DNA from 3 places in the Streptomyces sp. NPDC001568 genome. Region 1 is predicted to be linked to each of the others. Evidence: riboswitches for the same ligand, from Rfam matches in the RefSeq annotation. Region 1 holds a riboswitch; each other region holds the start of a gene.
What was found. Region 1 has a riboswitch for cyclic di-AMP ahead of ACFY0I_RS13500 (LysM peptidoglycan-binding domain-containing M23 family metallopeptidase). Riboswitches for the same ligand answer to the same signal wherever they lie in the genome.

Region 1 (5,371 bases):
CCCGGAGGGCCTGGTCCTGCCCTTCACCGGGTTCTGGAAGGCGCCGTCGGCGAAGTTCGGCGAGCGTTGGATCCGCTCCAGCCGGGCGCCGGAGGAGTCCGCCCCGAAGGCTTCGGCGCGCAGGGCGCGCAGCCTGGGACGCAGGGGAAGGGAGCCGGTCAAGGCGCCTCCTCAAGAGGGTGCGGTTCGAGGTGGCACGGTAGTACATGCACGACCATCCCAACGCGTACCGGCCCGTGAGGATTCCGCCCGGCGGGAACCCGCCGGACGGAATCGGGCGTGTCCGGCTCCCCGGGCGCCCTAGAGCGGCAGCAGGTCGGGGCGCTTCGCCGCGACGTGGTCGCCGGAGGACTCGCCCCGCAGCCTGCGTCCGATCCACGGCACGAGGTGTTCGCGCGCCCACTGGATGTTGTCGCGGGTCACGTCCACCGACCCGCGCGGCGGCGTGGGCGGCCACGGCTGGTCGGGGTCGGCCGGGATCCCGTAGCCCAGGACCTGCGCGGCGCGCAGCGCGACGCGGGTGTGGCCCTCGGGCGAGAGGTGCAGCCGGTCGCCGTCCCAGGCCCGCCGGTCCTGCACGGAGCGCAGCGACCACAGGTCGAGCACCGGGCAGTCGTACCGGTCGGCGATGGAGCGGACGTGCGCGCTGTACGTGGCGACCTTGCCCCGGAGGTGCCTCAGGACCGGTACGCCCCGCGTGTCGAAGCCGGTGGTGATCATGACGAGGCCGACGGCTTCGGTGAGGTCGGCCACGGCCGCCTCGAACCGCTCCGCCACGTCGTCCGGGTCGCTGCCGGGGCGGATGATGTCGTTCCCGCCCGCGCAGAAGGTCACCAGGTCCGGTGCGAGGGCCCGGGCCCTCGGGACCTGGTCGGCCACGATCTGGTCGAGGAGCTTCCCCCGCACGGCCAGATTCGCGTACCGAAAGTCGTGTTCGTCGCGCTGATCGGCGAGAAGCACGGCGAGGCGGTCCGCCCAGCCGAGATAGGAATCCCCGGGTCCCGGGTCTCCCACGCCTTCGGTGAAGCTGTCCCCGATCGCCGCGTACGAGCCGATGGTCTTGAGTGTCGTCGTCGTCGCTGCCACGGGAACACATCCTTCACCGTCGCAACCAACCTACGCCAACGTAATGAGGGGTTGACGGACCGTGATCTGTACCACGCGGGGGATAAGGAATAAGTACACGTGAGGCCGGGACCCCCCTCGGGTCCCGGCCTCACGCGTGTCCGTGTCCGACGGCCGGTGCCGTCAGACGCTGACGCCCTTGGAGCGGAGGTAGCCCAGCGGGTCGATGTCCGAGCCGTAGGACGGGCCCGTGCGGATCTCGAAGTGGAGGTGCGGGCCGGTCACGTTGCCGGTGGCGCCGGAGAGGCCGATGCGCTGGCCGCCGGTGACGCTCTGGCCGGCCGAGACGGACAGCGAGGAGAGGTGCGCGTACTGGGAGTACTTGCCGTCCGCGTGCTTGATGACGACCTCGTTGCCGTACGAGCCGCCCCATCCGGCGGAGACCACGGTGCCCGCGCCGACGGCCTTGACGGTGGTTCCGGTGCTCGCCATGAAGTCGACGCCGGTGTGGTAACCGGAGGACCACATGCTGCCGCCCATGCGGTACGCGGTGGAGACGCCACCGGCGACCGGGGCCACGAATCCGCCGGAGGTCGACGGAGTCGAGGGCGCCGCCTGACCCGAGCCGGCGGGCTTCTGCGCGGGCGCGGCCTTCCTGGGCGCCGCCTTCGGGGCGGAGGTCCGCTCGTCGGACGCCTCAGGGCGGCTGGAGGAGCGCTCGGAGCGGTCGGAGCGGGCGCCGGAGCCCGACTCGGAGGCGGAGTCCGGGGTCGCGGGCGCCGACTGCTTCTTGGTCGGGGCCGGAGCGGCGGGGGCCGGTGCGGCCGCGGCCGAGCCCGGAGCGCCGAGGGTCAGCTTGAGGCCCGGGTGGATGAGGGAGGGGTCGCTGCCGACGGCGTCGCGGTTGTCGGCGTAGAGCTGCTCCCAGCCGCCCGTGAGCCGGCGCTCGGCGGCGATCTTCGAGAGGTAGTCGCCGGCGACGACCGTGTAGACCGCGGCGGGAGCGGCGGTCGGCGTAGCGGTGGGCGTGGCGGCGGCAGCGGCCTGAAGGGCCGCCGGGGCCTGCGGCGCCTGCGCGGGTGCCGTGGCCGGGGTCGCCGCGGGGGCGGCGGCGTGGGCGCCGGTGGCCCCGATCAGCGGCAGCGCGAGGGCGGCGCCGCCGGTGCCGGCCACGGTCAGACCGCGGGATATGGAACGGGACTTCGGTCGGCGATGCTTACCCTTACCGGGCATGGCGAATTCCTCTCCGTCGCCTGCGAGGTGAGCTGTCGGGTTCGGACTGGAGATGTCCGGCCGCGCACGTCGAGGACGCGTACGGCTTCACCCCTAGCCGGCCCGGAGGATGCTCCGGTCCGGCGGCTTACCTGGTTCCCCCGCTCCTGCCGCGCGCGTCGATAGTCGGGTGCGGTTCCCGGGCGGCGGCAGGATTAGGCTGTCCACCCGGATCGGTCGTGAAGGTAATCGAGCGGGTCCACGGGCAACAAGCCGCACATTCCCTGACGCAATCACAGGTATGGGGGAGCGACGGAATTCCGGTCACCCTGCGTCCATTCCGCACCAGCAACAACCGCCCTGGCGTGGGAATTCGGATTTCGCGATCGGGCACACACGGTCACCGTATGATCTGGCTCACGGAGCCTGGCGCGATCTCGCCTCCACATATGGCAAGTTGCTCCCAACCGGCGTAATTCGGACACCTCAGGACGATGCGGAGGACCCCTCGTGACCCATCGGATACCACCACCCCTCCCGGCGCGGCCCGAACCTGAACCGGAGCTGACGGGAGTCCGCAATTTCCGTGACGTGGGCGGCCTGCCGACCGTCGACGGACGGAGGGTCAGGTCGGGACGACTGTTCAGAAGCGGACATCTGGCGCATGCCACCGAAACGGGAACACAGTTCCTCGCGTCGCTCGGTCTGCACACGGTCTTCGACTTCCGCAACCGCGCCGACCACGCCCTGGAAGGGCCGGACGTGGAGCTGCCGGGCGTGCGCTACGTGAACATCCCGCTGTCCGACCCGGCCGCCGGGAAGGAGTTCTGGAAGATCGTGCGCGACGGCGACCTCGCCCAGTTGCGCACCGTCCTCGGGGAGGGTCGGGCGGTCGAGCGCATGACCACCTCGTACCGCACGATGATCCGCACCCGGACCGCCGAACACAGTCGGGTCGTGCACGCGCTGGCCGAGGACAGCGTGCCGGCGCTGATGCACTGCGCCGCGGGCAAGGACCGGGCCGGTCTGTCGATCGCCGTCACGCTGCTGGCGCTCGGCGTCGAGCGGGAGGCGATCGCGGCGGACTACCTGGAGTCGAACGCCCCGCACCGCCGCTACCGGATGCGGCGCGGCGCGGATGCCGCCCCGCCCCGCCCGGCCGAGGTGGCGGAACTGCTGGCGCCGCTCTTCGACGCGCGCGCCGCGTATCTGGAGGCGGCGTACGAGACCATCGACGAGGAGTGGGGCGGGGTGGACCGGTACCTCGCCGAGGGTCTCGGGCTGGCGCCCGAGACCCTGGTCCGGCTACGGGACGGACTGCTGGAACCGTAGGGGCGCTTCCCCGGCCGGCAGGCCGTCAGCGGTTGCCGACGGCCTGCTTCACCAGCGTCCGACCGAAGTCCCACATCAGCGATCCCCCGCCGTGCGCCTCGTCCATGACCTCCCGGAAGGCGCCGACGAACCGGTCCACGTCGCGTTCGTCCACGATCAGCGGCGGGATGAGCTTGATGACCTCCAGGTGGTCCCCGGACACCTGGGTGAGGATCCGGTGCTTGCGCAGCAGCGGCACCACGACCATCTGGGCGAACAGCCCCTTGCGGGCGGCCTGGAGCATCGCCCAACGGCTGCGCAGGCCCAGCGAGGACGGCCGGCCGAACTCGATGCCGATCATCAGCCCGCGCCCCCGCACCTCGTGCAGCAGCTCGTACTCGTCCACGAGGGCGGCGAGCCTGCCCCGCAGCAGGTCGCCCATGGCGCGGGCGTTCGCCGTCACCTCCTCGTCCTCCATGACGCTCAGCACCGCCAGGCCGGCGGCCATCGCCTGCGCGTTGGAGCCGAAGCTCGCCGAGTGGACGAGCACGCGGTCCATGGAGGAGTACACGCGCTGGAAGATCCAGTCCTTGCCCAGGGTCGCGCCGACCGGTACGTAGCCGCCCGACAGGGCCTTGGCCACGCACACCAGGTCCGGCTCGACGCCGGGTTCATGCTGGTACGCGTAGAAATCACCGGTGCGTCCGAGGCCCGTCTGCACCTCGTCGGCGATCAGCAGGGCCTTGTGCCGGTGGAGGAGCTCCTGCGCCGCGCGCAGGAATCCGGGAGGCGCGGCGAGCACCCCCTTGCCCTGGATCGGCTCCACGATCAGGGCGGCCACGTCGCCCCGGCGCAGTTCGCGTTCCAGGGCGTCCAGGTCTCCGAGGGCGATCGCCGTGTCGGGGAGCAGCGGCGCGAAGCCGTCCCGGAAGGCGGCTTCGCCGTTGACCGACAGCGAGCCGGTGGTGAGCCCGTGGAAGGCGTGGTCGCAGTAGAGGATCCTGGGCCGGCCGGTGGCGTACCGGGCGAACTTCAGGGCCGTCTCCACCGCCTCGGTGCCGCTGTTGCCGAAGAAGACCCGGTCCAGGTGGGGGCTGTACGAGAGCAGCTTCTCGGCGAGCAGTCCCGGCAACGGCTGGCAGTCGAAGCGGGTCAGGTCGGCGAGCTGGGCGTCCAGGACGTCGTGCAGCGCCTTGCGGACGACGGGGTGGTGGCGGCCGAGGCCCATGACTCCGAAGCCGGCCAGCATGTCGAGGTGGTCGTTGCCCTCGGCGTCCCAGAAGTGGGCGCCCTCGGCCCGTACGTAGACCTTGTCGAAGCCGATGGTGTGCAGCATGCGGGGCAGTTGGTGGTTGAGGTGGCGGGAGTGGAGCTCGTAGCGCTCGTCCCCGCGCTCGGCGAGCAGGGCGGCGAGGTCGAAGCCCTTGCCGCCCCCCTGGCCGACGGTCATGACGAGCCGGCCCGGTTGCTGCCGATGGTCTCCCGGGCCGCTCGCAGGGATTCCTTGAGGGAGCCCATGGTGGCGAGGACGGCGGTGGGCTCGTAGCCGCAGTGCGCCATGCAGTTCGCGCAGCGCGGGTCCTTGCCGCGGCCGTACTTGCTCCAGTCGGTGTCCTCGATGAGCTCGCGGTACGTGGGCACGTAGCCGTCGCTCATCAGGTAGCAGGGGCGCTGCCAGCCGAAGAGGGAGTAATTGGGAATGGCCCAGGCGGTGCAGGGGAAATCCGCTTTCCCTTCCAGGAAATCGAGGAAGAGCGGGGAGTGGTTGAGCCGCCAGCGGCGC
Region 2 (5,371 bases), on a different contig from region 1:
GCCGCGAAGGTGCGCTCCAGCGCTTCCGGGGCGAGCCGGCCGGTGCGGTCCACGCCCTGGCCCAGCCGGACGATGGTCATCCGGCGGTCCAGCTCGGTCATCGCACCCGTGAGGGGGTCGCAGTCCGCGACGAGCAGGCGGATGGAGTTGGTGCCGCAGTCGATGGCCGCGACCCGGGTCACAGGGAGCCCTCGGTCTTCTTCTCGCCGCACGGGGTGACGCAGGCGCCCTTGGCCCACCACTCGGGCAGCATCGCCAGGGCCTCGTCCCCGAACGGGTTCACGCCCGGGCCCGCGGCCAACGAGTGGCCGACGAGCACGTGCAGGCACTTGACCCGGTCGGGCATGCCGCCGGCGCTCGGGAAGCCCTGGAGCACGTCGATGGCGTCGCGGCGCCGGATGTAGTCCTCGTGCGCGGCCTGATAGGCGGCGGCGAGTTCCGGGTCCTCGGCGAGCCGAGCCTGCATCTCCTTCATCACGCCGTTGGCCTCCAGCGTGCCGATCGCGGAGGCCGCGCGCGGGCACGTCAAGTAGTACAACGTGGGGAAGGGGGTGCCGTCGGGGAGCCGGGGCGCGGTCTCGACGACGTCCGGCTGCCCGCAGGGGCAGCGGTGCGCGATGGCGCGCAGTCCGCGCGGGGGGCGGCCGAGCTGCTGCTCGAACGCCTCGATGTCCGCGTCGGTCGGCTCGGTCCGGTCGGTCTGGGGCGGGGGCGTCTGCATGCCTGGAGGAAGTCTCTTCGGTCTCGTGGGTGGTGGGTGCGGGACGGGCGGGTACGCGCTCAGTCTCCGGGGCGGTCGGCCTTGTCGACCCCGTCCCAGACGTTGGAGTACCAGGGCCGGTCGGAACCGGCCTGCCCGCCGCGGCGGCGCTCCGAGGCCTCGGCCCCGGGGTCGTTCATGATGTAGCCGGTCTCGCCCGGGCGCAGGAAGTGCAGGTGCTTGCGCGCCTGCTGCTCCGCGTAGGCGGGGTCCTGCCAGCGGGCCTTCTCGTCGCGGAGCTGTTCGAGGCGCTTGTACGCGTCGACCGCGGCCCGTTGCTGGTCCGCGATCTCCGAGCGCTGGGACACGTACTGGCGCATCGGGTACGCGAGGGCGACGACCAGGGTACAGAGGACGAGGACAAGCAGTGCGGCCCGGCCGGTGAGCCGGCTGCGGCGGACCTGACGCCGCGACTGCGAGCGGTAGACGTGCGCGGCGGTCCGCTCACCGAGCTGCTTGAGCCTGGTCGCCGTCGAGAAGGTGGAGAACCGGTCCCGGTTCCCGGCCATGGTCCCGCCTCCCCTGGATGCGCGCTACGCAATACGTCCCCGCACACGGTACGGGACCGAGTGCGGGGACGTACGGAGGCCGGCGCCGCGAGGCGCTGATTGGCCCTTAGCCCTTGAAGCGCGGGAAGGCGGAGCGGCCCGCGTACACGGCGGCGTCGTCGAGGATCTCCTCGATGCGCAGCAGCTGGTTGTACTTGGCGACGCGGTCCGAGCGGGCCGGGGCGCCGGTCTTGATCTGGCCGCAGTTCACGGCGACGGCGAGGTCGGCGATGGTGACGTCCTCGGTCTCGCCGGAGCGGTGCGACATCATGCACTTGAAGCCGTTGCGCTGGGCCATCTCGACGGCGTCGAGGGTCTCGGTCAGCGAACCGATCTGGTTCACCTTCACGAGCAGGGCGTTCGCGGAGCCCTCCTCGATGCCGCGGGCGAGGCGCTCCGGGTTGGTGACGAAGAGGTCGTCGCCGACGATCTGGACCTTGGCGCCCAGCTTGTCGGTGAGGGTCTTCCAGCCGGCCCAGTCGTCCTCGTACAGCGGGTCCTCGATGGAGACCATCGGGTACGCGGAGACGAGCTCCTCGTAGTACTCGGTCATCTCGGCGGCCGAGCGGGACTGGCCCTCGAACTCGTACTTGCCGTCCTTGTAGAACTCGGACGCGGCGACGTCGAGCGCGAGCGCGATGTCCTTGCCCGGGACGTAGCCGGCCTGCTTGATGGCCTCGACGATGAGGTCGAGCGCGGCGCGGTTGGACTCCAGGTTCGGCGCGAAGCCGCCCTCGTCACCGAGACCGGTGGAGAGGCCCTTGGTGTGCAGGACCTTCTTGAGGGTGTGGTAGACCTCGGCACCCCAGCGCAGCGCCTCGGAGAAGGACTCCGCGCCGATCGGGGCGATCATGAACTCCTGGATGTCCACGTTGGAGTCGGCGTGCGACCCACCGTTGAGGATGTTCATCATCGGAACGGGCAGCAGGTGCGCGTTCGGGCCGCCGAGGTAGCGGAAGAGCGGCAGGTCCGAGGCCTCGGAGGCGGCGTGCGCCACGGCGAGGGACACGCCGAGGATCGCGTTGGCGCCGAGGGAGCCCTTGTTGTCGGTGGCGTCCAGGTCGAACATGGCCTGGTCGATCAGGCGCTGCTCGGTGGCGTCGTAGCCGACGAGCTCCGGGCCGATCTGCTCGATGACGGCGAGGACGGCCTTCTCGACACCCTTGCCGAAGTAACGGTTGGGGTCACCGTCACGGAGCTCGATGGCCTCGAATGCACCGGTGGAGGCGCCGGACGGAACTGCAGCACGGCCGGTGCTGCCATCGTCGAGGCCCACCTCGACCTCGACCGTGGGGTTGCCTCGGGAGTCCAGGATTTCCCGGGCTACGACGACGTCGATGGACGGCACGAGCATCTCCTTCTGGGATGTGACGCTGGGTGTGCGGTGGCGTGTCAGGCCGTGGGATGGCCTTGCCGCCTAGAGCCTAACCGGCTCCGGGCACTGGGCCCGCCGACCGCCCGGGTCCTGGGACGAAATAGGGGCTGAATGCCCCTCTTCCAGGACATAGGGCTCTGGAAAAATTGGGCTTCGGCCCGCGAAGGGCCGCCCGCACCGGTTCCGGAGCGCGCCCCGGAACGTGCCCCGGGACATGCCTGCGAGCATGCCGCCGCCCGGCGCGCGAGGTGATGCGCGCCGGGCGGTGGGCATGCTGAGCGACCGCGGGTGATGCGGTGTCATGCAGGAGTTCAGCTGAGCGTCAGCTTCTGACCCGGGAAGATCAGGTCGGCGTCCTTGACGGTGTCCTTGTTCAGCTGGAAGAGCTTCTCCCAGCCGCCCTTGACGCCGTTCGCCTGGGCGATGGTGCCCAGGGTGTCGCCGGCCTTGACCACGTAGGAGCCGTTGCCGGTGGCCGGGGCCTCGGTCTTGGGGGCCTGCGGCTTGACGGCCGGGGTCTCGACGCGCTCGGAGCGCGAGACGGGGACCTCGGTGCGCTTCGGCTCGGCCTTCGGCGTCGCCGGCTTGGCGGGCGTGGCCGGCTTCGCGGGCTTCGCCGGGGCGGGCTTGGCCGGCTTCGTCTCGGGCTTCGGCTTGGCGGGCGTGGTGGTCGAGCCGCCGCCGTTGTACGCGGCGTTGGACAGGCCCTTGCCGCAGTGCGGCCAGGCGCCCTTGCCCTGGCCCTTGAGGACCTTCTCGGCGATGGCTATCTGCTGGGACTTGCTGGCCTGGTTGGCCTGCGCGGCGTACGCCTTGCCGCCGTAGCCGGCCCAGGTGGAGGCCGAGAACTGCAGGCCGCCGTAGTAGCCGTTGCCGGTGTTGATGGCCCAGTTGCCACCGGACTCGCACGCCGCGACCTTGTCCCACTCGGAAACGGTGGCGGCGCTCGCGGTACCGGCCGTCATCAGCGGGGCCGCGACGGCGACACCGGCGACACCGGCGAGCGTGACGATACGGACGGCCTTGGAGCCGCGACGGTGCTTGCCCTTGCCGGAAAGCAGCATGGAGTTCTCCTCACCGACGCCTTCGAGGTGAGCTGTCGGGTTCGGGCGGATGAGTTGCCCGGTCACGTGTCGAGCACGTGGCTTAACCCCAAGCCGGTGCGCAGCCGTCTTCCAACGACCGTTCCCGGCGCCTACCTTGGTTCCCCCGCTCCTGCCTTCGGCGCTTGCGCGACGACTGTTCCCCCCGTCCGCCGGCAGGATTCGGCGATGCGGTCGAAGGAGCCCGCGGTGGCGAGCGACTCAGAAGGTAGACAGGTCTCCCCCTGATGTTCAACGCGCGACATCAGGGAGAAACCGGCCTACTTGCGTTCCTCAAAAGTACGTTTACGCAGGTGAGGGGCGGGTTTGTGGAAGTTCCGGAACGAGACACGCCAGTTGATCGGAAGAGACGCATGTCTCATTTGCCGATAACGGACATTCAGCTCTTTCCGGGTGGGCGAACTGCCCCTATTCCTTGGTTAGATCCAGGTTCTGACCCGGCTTGATGAGGTCCGCGTCCCCACCGATGACCTGCTCGTTGGCCGCGTAGAGCTTGTTCCAACCGCCCTTGAGGCCCTGGGAGTCGGCGATCGCGGCGAGGCTGTCGCCGGCCTTCACCGTGTACGAGGGGGTCGACGCGGCGTCAGAAGTGCCGGGCACCTCGACGGCGGCCGGGCCGCGGTGCTTGCCCGCTCCGTCGACCGCACCGGCGGGCACGGCCGAGGGCGTGGCGCCCGGGGTGAGCGGGGCCGTGGGCGCCGTCGGGTCCACCGGGACGGTGGGCGTGCCCGGAACGCCGGGGGTCCCGGGGGCCGTCGGGGCCGTCGGGGCCGTCGGGTCCACCGGGGTGGTGGGGGCCGTGGTGGGCGGGGTCGTGGTGGGCGGCACGGTCGTCGGCGGGACCGTCGGGTCCGTGGACGGGGCCGGGGAGTCGGGGTCGGGCATGACGGGCAGTCCGCTGGTCGGGCCCAGCGGGTAGTCCGGCAGGCCGGTCGGGCCGGTCGACGGGCCCTCCTGCCCCGGCTGCGGGGTCGGGGCCCCGAAGTCGACGGCGGGCTCGGAGCCGGCGACGGGCACCGAACCGTCGGGCCGGACCGGGGTGGGGGCGACCGGCCCGGCGGGCCTGGGGTCACCCGGGTCCACCGCTGCGGCCGGACCCTGCTGGGTCAGACCGGCCGAGGCGGCGCACAGCGGCCACGCCTGGGGGCCCTGCGAGGCCAGCACCTTCTCGCCGACGGCTATCTGCTGGGAGCGGCTGGCGAGGTCGGGGCGCTCCGCGTAGGCGAGTCCGCCCGCGTTCCTCCACTGCTCCTGCGTGAACTGGAGCCCGCCGTACTCGCCGCTGCCGTAGTTGGCGCTCCAGCTGCCGCCGCTCTCGCAGTCGGCCACCTTGTCCCACGTGGTCGTGTCGGCCGCGCTCGCGTTCGTCGCGGCGAGCAGGGGCAGGGCGAGTGCGGAGCCTGTGACTCCGGCGGTGACGACCAGGGCGGGTACCTGGCGGGGGCGTCTGTGGCGGCCGTTCCCGGAACGCATGAGGCTGCACCTTTCGCATAACGGCGGGGTAACGGCAGAACCTAGCGGCCTTCGAACGATTGTCACAAGTTCGGCAGGTGACTGACGTGTGATCAGACGGCGTCGGAATGCG
Region 3 (5,371 bases), on a different contig from region 1:
AGGCGACCTCGGCCTCGTCGGCCGGGACGGGGGCCGGCCGGCCGTCGGGGCCGATCCGGTCGAAGCGGACGGTTCCGATGAACTCGCCGCCGATGGTCGCCGCGAGGCCGACGCGGTCCACGTAGTCGTGGTGCGTGAAGCGGTGCACGTCGCGGTCGGACAGGCGCGGGTACGGCGCGAAGAAGCGGTAGTACTTCGACTCGTCGGAGACCTGTTCGTAGAAGCTGGTGAGCCGTCCCGCGTCCTCGGTGGTGATGGGACGGATGCGGGCGGTGCCGCCGTCGCGCAGCACGACGTCCGCTTCCCAGTGGGCCGGGTACGAGGGGTCCGACGCGGTCGTCATGGGGTCACCCTAAGGGGCGGACGGGCCGGGCGGACCGGCCTGGACGCGAGCGCGCGCCGAACGCGGCAGTCCGGGGCGAAGCGGTGCAAGCTGGGGAAGGTCGAACGGCGGTGGATCGGGGCCGAAGGTCGGTCCGAGCATTCGGGGTGCCGTGAGAGACTGGTCTAGACAACCGTAAGAACCTGAAGGGCATCACCATGGCAGAGCGCCGCGTCAACGTCGGCTGGGCCGAGGGCCTGCACGCTCGTCCCGCCTCGATCTTCGTCCGGGCGACGACCGCTTCCGGCGTCCCGGTGACCATCGCGAAGGCGGGCGGCGACCCCGTCAACGCCGCTTCCATGCTGGCGGTCCTGGGCCTGGGCGCCCAGGGCGGCGAGGAGATCGTTCTCGCTTCGGAGGCCGAGGGTGCGGACGCCGCCCTGGACCGCCTCGCGAAGCTGGTCGCCGAGGGCCTCGATGAGCTCCCGGAGACCGTCTGACCCTTCGGGTCCGGTACCACCCCGAACGAGCAGAAGAGCCGCAGCCCCCGGTGACCCCGGGGACTGCGGCTCTTCTGCTTTTCGGCCGCGCGGGCGGGAATTCGACGCCGGACGCAAAACCGGAAACCCGAAGGAAGAAGAAGGCCGGAAAGAGAGCAGGAGAAATGTGCGGTACCACGAACCGCCCGGCGCCGTGAGAATATCCACCCACCTTTGTATACGGCCCGTGTTAATGCCGGACGCTCGACATGTTTACGGCAGGTTGCGGAGTCCTCACCCGCGGCCGGTGCGCCTCGGCGGCGCGCGCCGCGTGCTGCGCGGTCAGCGCCCGGGCCCGTTCGACGTCCCCGCGGGCCACCGCGTCGACGATGGCGCCGTGTTCGGCCCAGGACTCCACGGGGCGCGCGGGCGCCTCCACCGTGTACATCCAGGCGATCTTGCGCCGGGTCTGGGTCAGCAGGGCGATCAGGCCCGGGCTACCGGAGGCCTGGGCGAGGGTTTCGTGGAACCAGCCCCCCAGGTCCCGCAGATCGCCCCCCTGACCCCTACGGGCCCGCTCCTGCCCCAGCCGGACCAGCCCGCGCAGCACCCGCAGGTGGGCATCCGTCCGCCTGCGGGCCGCCCTGGAGGCCGCGAGGGGCTCCAGCAGCATCCGTAGCTCCAGGAGGTCGGCCGCCTCCTGTTCGGTGGGCTCCGCCACGCAGGCGCCCGCGTGGCGGCGCGTGGTGACGAACCCTTCGGACTCCAGGGTGCGCAGCGCCTCGCGCACCGGGACGCGGGAGACCCCGTAGCGGCGGGCCAGGACCTCCTCGGTGAGGCGGCCGCCCGGCCCGAAGAAGCCGGAGACGATATCGTCGCGGATCGCTGTGCACACCGCGTGCGCGGGAATACGCAAGGCCGGACCTCCGCGTGAATTCGGCTGCCGGCGCCGTCGCCGGAATCGTGACCGTGTCGCGACTCTATTGCAACACGCGAATATTTCCGAGGACGGCCGGAAATCCGAAACATTTCACGCAACGGGAAGAGGCGGACCCTGGAAGGACCGGGTCGGCCGGCGCGATGGGCTCCGGGAACGCGGACGACCCCGGCTCGGTGAGCCGGGGTCGTCCGTGGAAGTGGTGGTGCGGTGCCGCTCGGGTCAGAGGTTCACACCGTGCGAGCGCAGGTACGCCAGCGGGTTGATGTCCGAGCCGTACTGGGCGCTGGTGCGGGCCTCGAAGTGCAGGTGCACGCCGCTGGAGTTGCCGGTGGTGCCGGCGCGGCCGATCTGCTGGCCCGGGGCGACCTGCTGGCCGGCGGACACGGTCAGCGAGTCCATGTGGCCGTACTGCGTGTACGTGCCGTCGTTGTGCTTGATGATCACGTTGTTGCCGTAGGCGCCGCCCCAGCCGGCCTCGACGACCGTACCGGCGCCGACGGCGCGGATCGTGGTGCCGAGGGAGGCGTGGAAGTCGATGCCCGTGTGGCTACCGGAGGACCACATGGCACCGCCCGCACCGTAGGAGGTGCTGACGTAGGAGCCCGCGACCGGCGAGACGTAGGTGTTGAGGCGCTTGCGCTCCTCCTCGCGGGCGACGCGCTCGGCGGTCTCCCGGTCGGCCTTCGCCTTGGCCTCGGCGACCTCGGCGACGCGTTTGGCCTCGGCGGCGCGCTGCTTGGCGTCGGCCTCGGCCTGGGCCTGGGCGGAGACGGCCTCGGCGGCGCGCTGCTGGGAATCGGCCTGGGCCACGATGTCGCCCTGGAGGTCGTTCGCGACGACCACCGGGTTCTGGCCGGTGTCCTCCATGGAGGGGCCCGAGTTGTCCGCCGCGAAGGCGGGAGCCGCGAGGGTGCCGACCACGCCCGTGGTGGCGAGGGCGGCTATACCGGCGTAGCCGGCGGTCTTGCGGCTCAGACGGCTGGAGCCGCGGTGCTTGCCGGAGCCGGTGGGACGACTGCCAAACGCCATGAAGGGGGTGATCCTTTCCTTCCCTCTCGCCTACCGGGTTAGCTGACGGGTTCGGAGCAGGAAGGTCTCCTACGGACCTCCTCTTGCGAGGCGGTCCGATTCACCCCAGGGACTGTGGGTCCCCGGCTCCCCAGGCTCGCGCCTGACGGGGACTCGGCGATCACTGTTCGGTGCCGCGGATGCGGCGGGCACAACTGACGAACAGCAGGGCCGACGCTAGGCGGATCATCAGTGGATCGCCAAACACACGAGCGCTTTTGTTGCGTACGCCACACCGCATACGAGCAACCAAACCACTAATCGGACAAAAGGGGCCCTGACGGATAATCCATCAGAGCCCCTTCAGAATCGGTCGGTTACCGGTGGAGCGGCGGTCGTCCGCCGCTCGATTACCGGTCGACCACGGGTCAGTTGGTGACGACGGTTACGGCGCCGATGCCCAGTGCCCGTACGGGCTCCTCGATCTGCGCCGCGTCGCCCACCAGCACCGTCACCAGACGGTCCACCGGGAAGGCGCGCACGACCGCCGAAGTCGCCTCCGCCGTACCGGTTTCGGCCAGCCGGGCGTACAACCGCGCCTGGTAGTCGTCCGGCAGCTCCTGCTCGACCTGGTCGGCCAGCGTGCCCGCGACGGAGGACGCCGTCTCGAACTTCAACGGGGCCACGCCCACCAGGTTCTGCACCGCCACGTCCCGCTCGGCGTCGGTCAGACCGCCCTCCGCGAGGGTGCGCAGCACCTTCCAGAGGTCCTCCAGCGCCGGGCCGGTGTTCGGGGTGTCCACCGAGCCGCTGATGGCGAGCATCGAGGCGCCCTTGCCGTCGGCGGTGGAACGCAGCACCTGACCGAAGGCGCGCACGCCGTACGTGTACCCCTTCTCCTCGCGCAGCACCTTGTCCAGGCGGGAGGTGAGCGTGCCACCGAGGCAGTACGTGCCGAGCACCTGCGGGGCCCACACGAGGTCGTGGCGGTCCGCGCCGATCCGACCGATCAGCAACTGCGTCTGGACGGCTCCGGGCCGGTCGACGATGACCACACGGCCCGTGTCGTCGGCGGTCACCGGGGGCACCGGGCGGGGCTCGGCGGTGTCACCGGTCCAACTGCCCAGGGTGTCGGCCAGGACGGCGTCCAGGTCGATGCCGGTCAGGTCGCCGACGACCACCGCGGTGGCGGTGGCGGGGCGCACGTGCGCCTCGTAGAAGGCACGGACGGCCGCGGAGTCGATGCGGGCCACCGTCTCCTCGGTGCCCTGGCGCGGCCGGGACATGCGCAGGGAGGCCGGGAAGAGCTCCTTGGAGAGCTGCTTGGCCGCGCGGCGCTGCGGGTTGGCCAGCTCGTGCGGGATCTCGTCGAGCCGGTTGCGCACCAGCCGGTCGACCTCGCTGTCGGCGAAGGCGGGCGCGCGCAGCGCCTCGGCGAGCAGGCCCATCGCCTTGTGCAGGCGGGAGGCCGGAACCTCCAGGGAAACCCGCAGGCCGGGGTGGTCGGCGTGCGCGTCGAGCGTGGCGCCGCAGCGCTCCAGCTCGGCGGCGAACTCCTCGGCGGAGTGCTTGTCGGTGCCCTCCGACAGGGCGCGGGCCATGATCGTGGCCACCCCGTCGAGGCCCTCGGGCTCCGCGTCCAGCGGGGCCACGAGGTTGACCTCGACCGCGACCACCTGCTGGCCCGGACGGTGGCAGCGCAGCAAGGTCAGGCCGTTGGGCAGCGCGCCCCGTTCGGGGGCCGGGAAGGCCCACGGCTTGGCCTCGCCGGGCTGCGGCTGCGGGTGGAAGGTCATCGTGACGGCTGCGGTGTCGCTCACTGCTCCGCCCCTTCGTTCTCGTCGGTCTCGTCGGCGTCGTCGGCGTCGGACCCGGCCAGCGGCTCGTAGACCAGGACCGCCCGGTTGTCGGGGCGCAGTCGGGCCGCGGCCACGGCCTGCACCTCCTCGGCGGTGACGTCCAGGACGCGCCGCACGGCGGTCAGGGCCAGCTGCGGGTCGCCGAACAGCACCGCGAAGCGGCACAGTTCGTCGGCCCGGCCGGCCACCGTGCTCAGCCGGTCCAGCCACTCGCGCTCCAGTTGCGCCTGGGCGCGCTCCATCTCCTCGGCCGTGGGACCCTCGGCGGCGAACCGCGCGAGCTCCTCGTCGACGGCGGCCTCGATGGCGGGCACCTCGACGCCGCTGGAGGTCTTGACGTCCAACCAGCCCAGCGAGGGCGCGCCGGCGAGCCGCAGCATGCCGAAGCCGGCCGCGACGGCGCTCTGGTCGCGGCGTACCAGCCGGTTGTGCAGGCGGGAGGACTCGCCGCCGCCCAGGACGGTCAGCGCCACGTCGGCGGCGTCGCACTCGCGGGTGCCGTCGTGCGGGAGGCGGTAGGCGGCCATCAGCGCGCGCGCCGGGACCTCCTCGACGATCTCCTCGCGCAACTGCGCGCCCATGACCTCGGGCAGCGTGCCGTCGCGCGGGGGCTGCTTGCCGTCGTGCGACGGGATGCTGCCGAAGTACTTCTCGACCCAGGCGAGGGTGCGCTCGGGGTCGATGTCGCCGACGACCGACAGGACGGCGTTGTTGGGCGCGTAATAGGTACGGAAGAAGGTGCGCGCGTCCTCCAGGGACGCGG

Region 2: linked by a shared signal. The riboswitch ahead of ACFY0I_RS20305 (transglycosylase family protein) and the one ahead of ACFY0I_RS13500 (LysM peptidoglycan-binding domain-containing M23 family metallopeptidase) in region 1 are both predicted to bind cyclic di-AMP.
Region 3: linked by a shared signal. The riboswitch ahead of ACFY0I_RS18680 (M23 family metallopeptidase) and the one ahead of ACFY0I_RS13500 (LysM peptidoglycan-binding domain-containing M23 family metallopeptidase) in region 1 are both predicted to bind cyclic di-AMP.

Annotation. Positions count from the first base shown of each region.
Region 1 covers NZ_JBIAVF010000006.1:241,108-246,478, forward strand. Annotated here, with positions in the region: gene ACFY0I_RS13490 (MBL fold metallo-hydrolase) at 1-162, opposite strand, end outside; gene ACFY0I_RS13495 (SGNH/GDSL hydrolase family protein) at 301-1,086, opposite strand; gene ACFY0I_RS13500 (LysM peptidoglycan-binding domain-containing M23 family metallopeptidase) at 1,249-2,298, opposite strand; cyclic di-AMP (ydaO/yuaA leader) riboswitch at 2,303-2,469, opposite strand; gene ACFY0I_RS13505 (tyrosine-protein phosphatase) at 2,800-3,609, shown strand; gene ACFY0I_RS13510 (aspartate aminotransferase family protein) at 3,635-5,038, opposite strand; gene hpnH (adenosyl-hopene transferase HpnH) at 5,035-5,371, opposite strand, start outside.
Region 2 covers NZ_JBIAVF010000010.1:252,943-258,313, reverse strand. Annotated here, with positions in the region: gene ACFY0I_RS20325 (exopolyphosphatase) at 1-182, opposite strand, end outside; gene ACFY0I_RS20320 (DUF501 domain-containing protein) at 179-721, opposite strand; gene ACFY0I_RS20315 (septum formation initiator family protein) at 781-1,269, opposite strand; gene eno (phosphopyruvate hydratase) at 1,376-2,662, opposite strand; gene ACFY0I_RS20305 (transglycosylase family protein) at 2,995-3,747, opposite strand; cyclic di-AMP (ydaO/yuaA leader) riboswitch at 3,750-3,920, opposite strand; gene ACFY0I_RS20300 (transglycosylase family protein) at 4,195-5,259, opposite strand.
Region 3 covers NZ_JBIAVF010000009.1:205,779-211,149, forward strand. Annotated here, with positions in the region: gene ACFY0I_RS18665 (GNAT family N-acetyltransferase) at 1-343, opposite strand, end outside; gene ACFY0I_RS18670 (HPr family phosphocarrier protein) at 541-822, shown strand; gene ACFY0I_RS18675 (GntR family transcriptional regulator) at 1,052-1,717, opposite strand; gene ACFY0I_RS18680 (M23 family metallopeptidase) at 1,961-2,770, opposite strand; cyclic di-AMP (ydaO/yuaA leader) riboswitch at 2,783-2,939, opposite strand; gene ACFY0I_RS18685 (M16 family metallopeptidase) at 3,178-4,545, opposite strand; gene ACFY0I_RS18690 (M16 family metallopeptidase) at 4,566-5,371, opposite strand, start outside.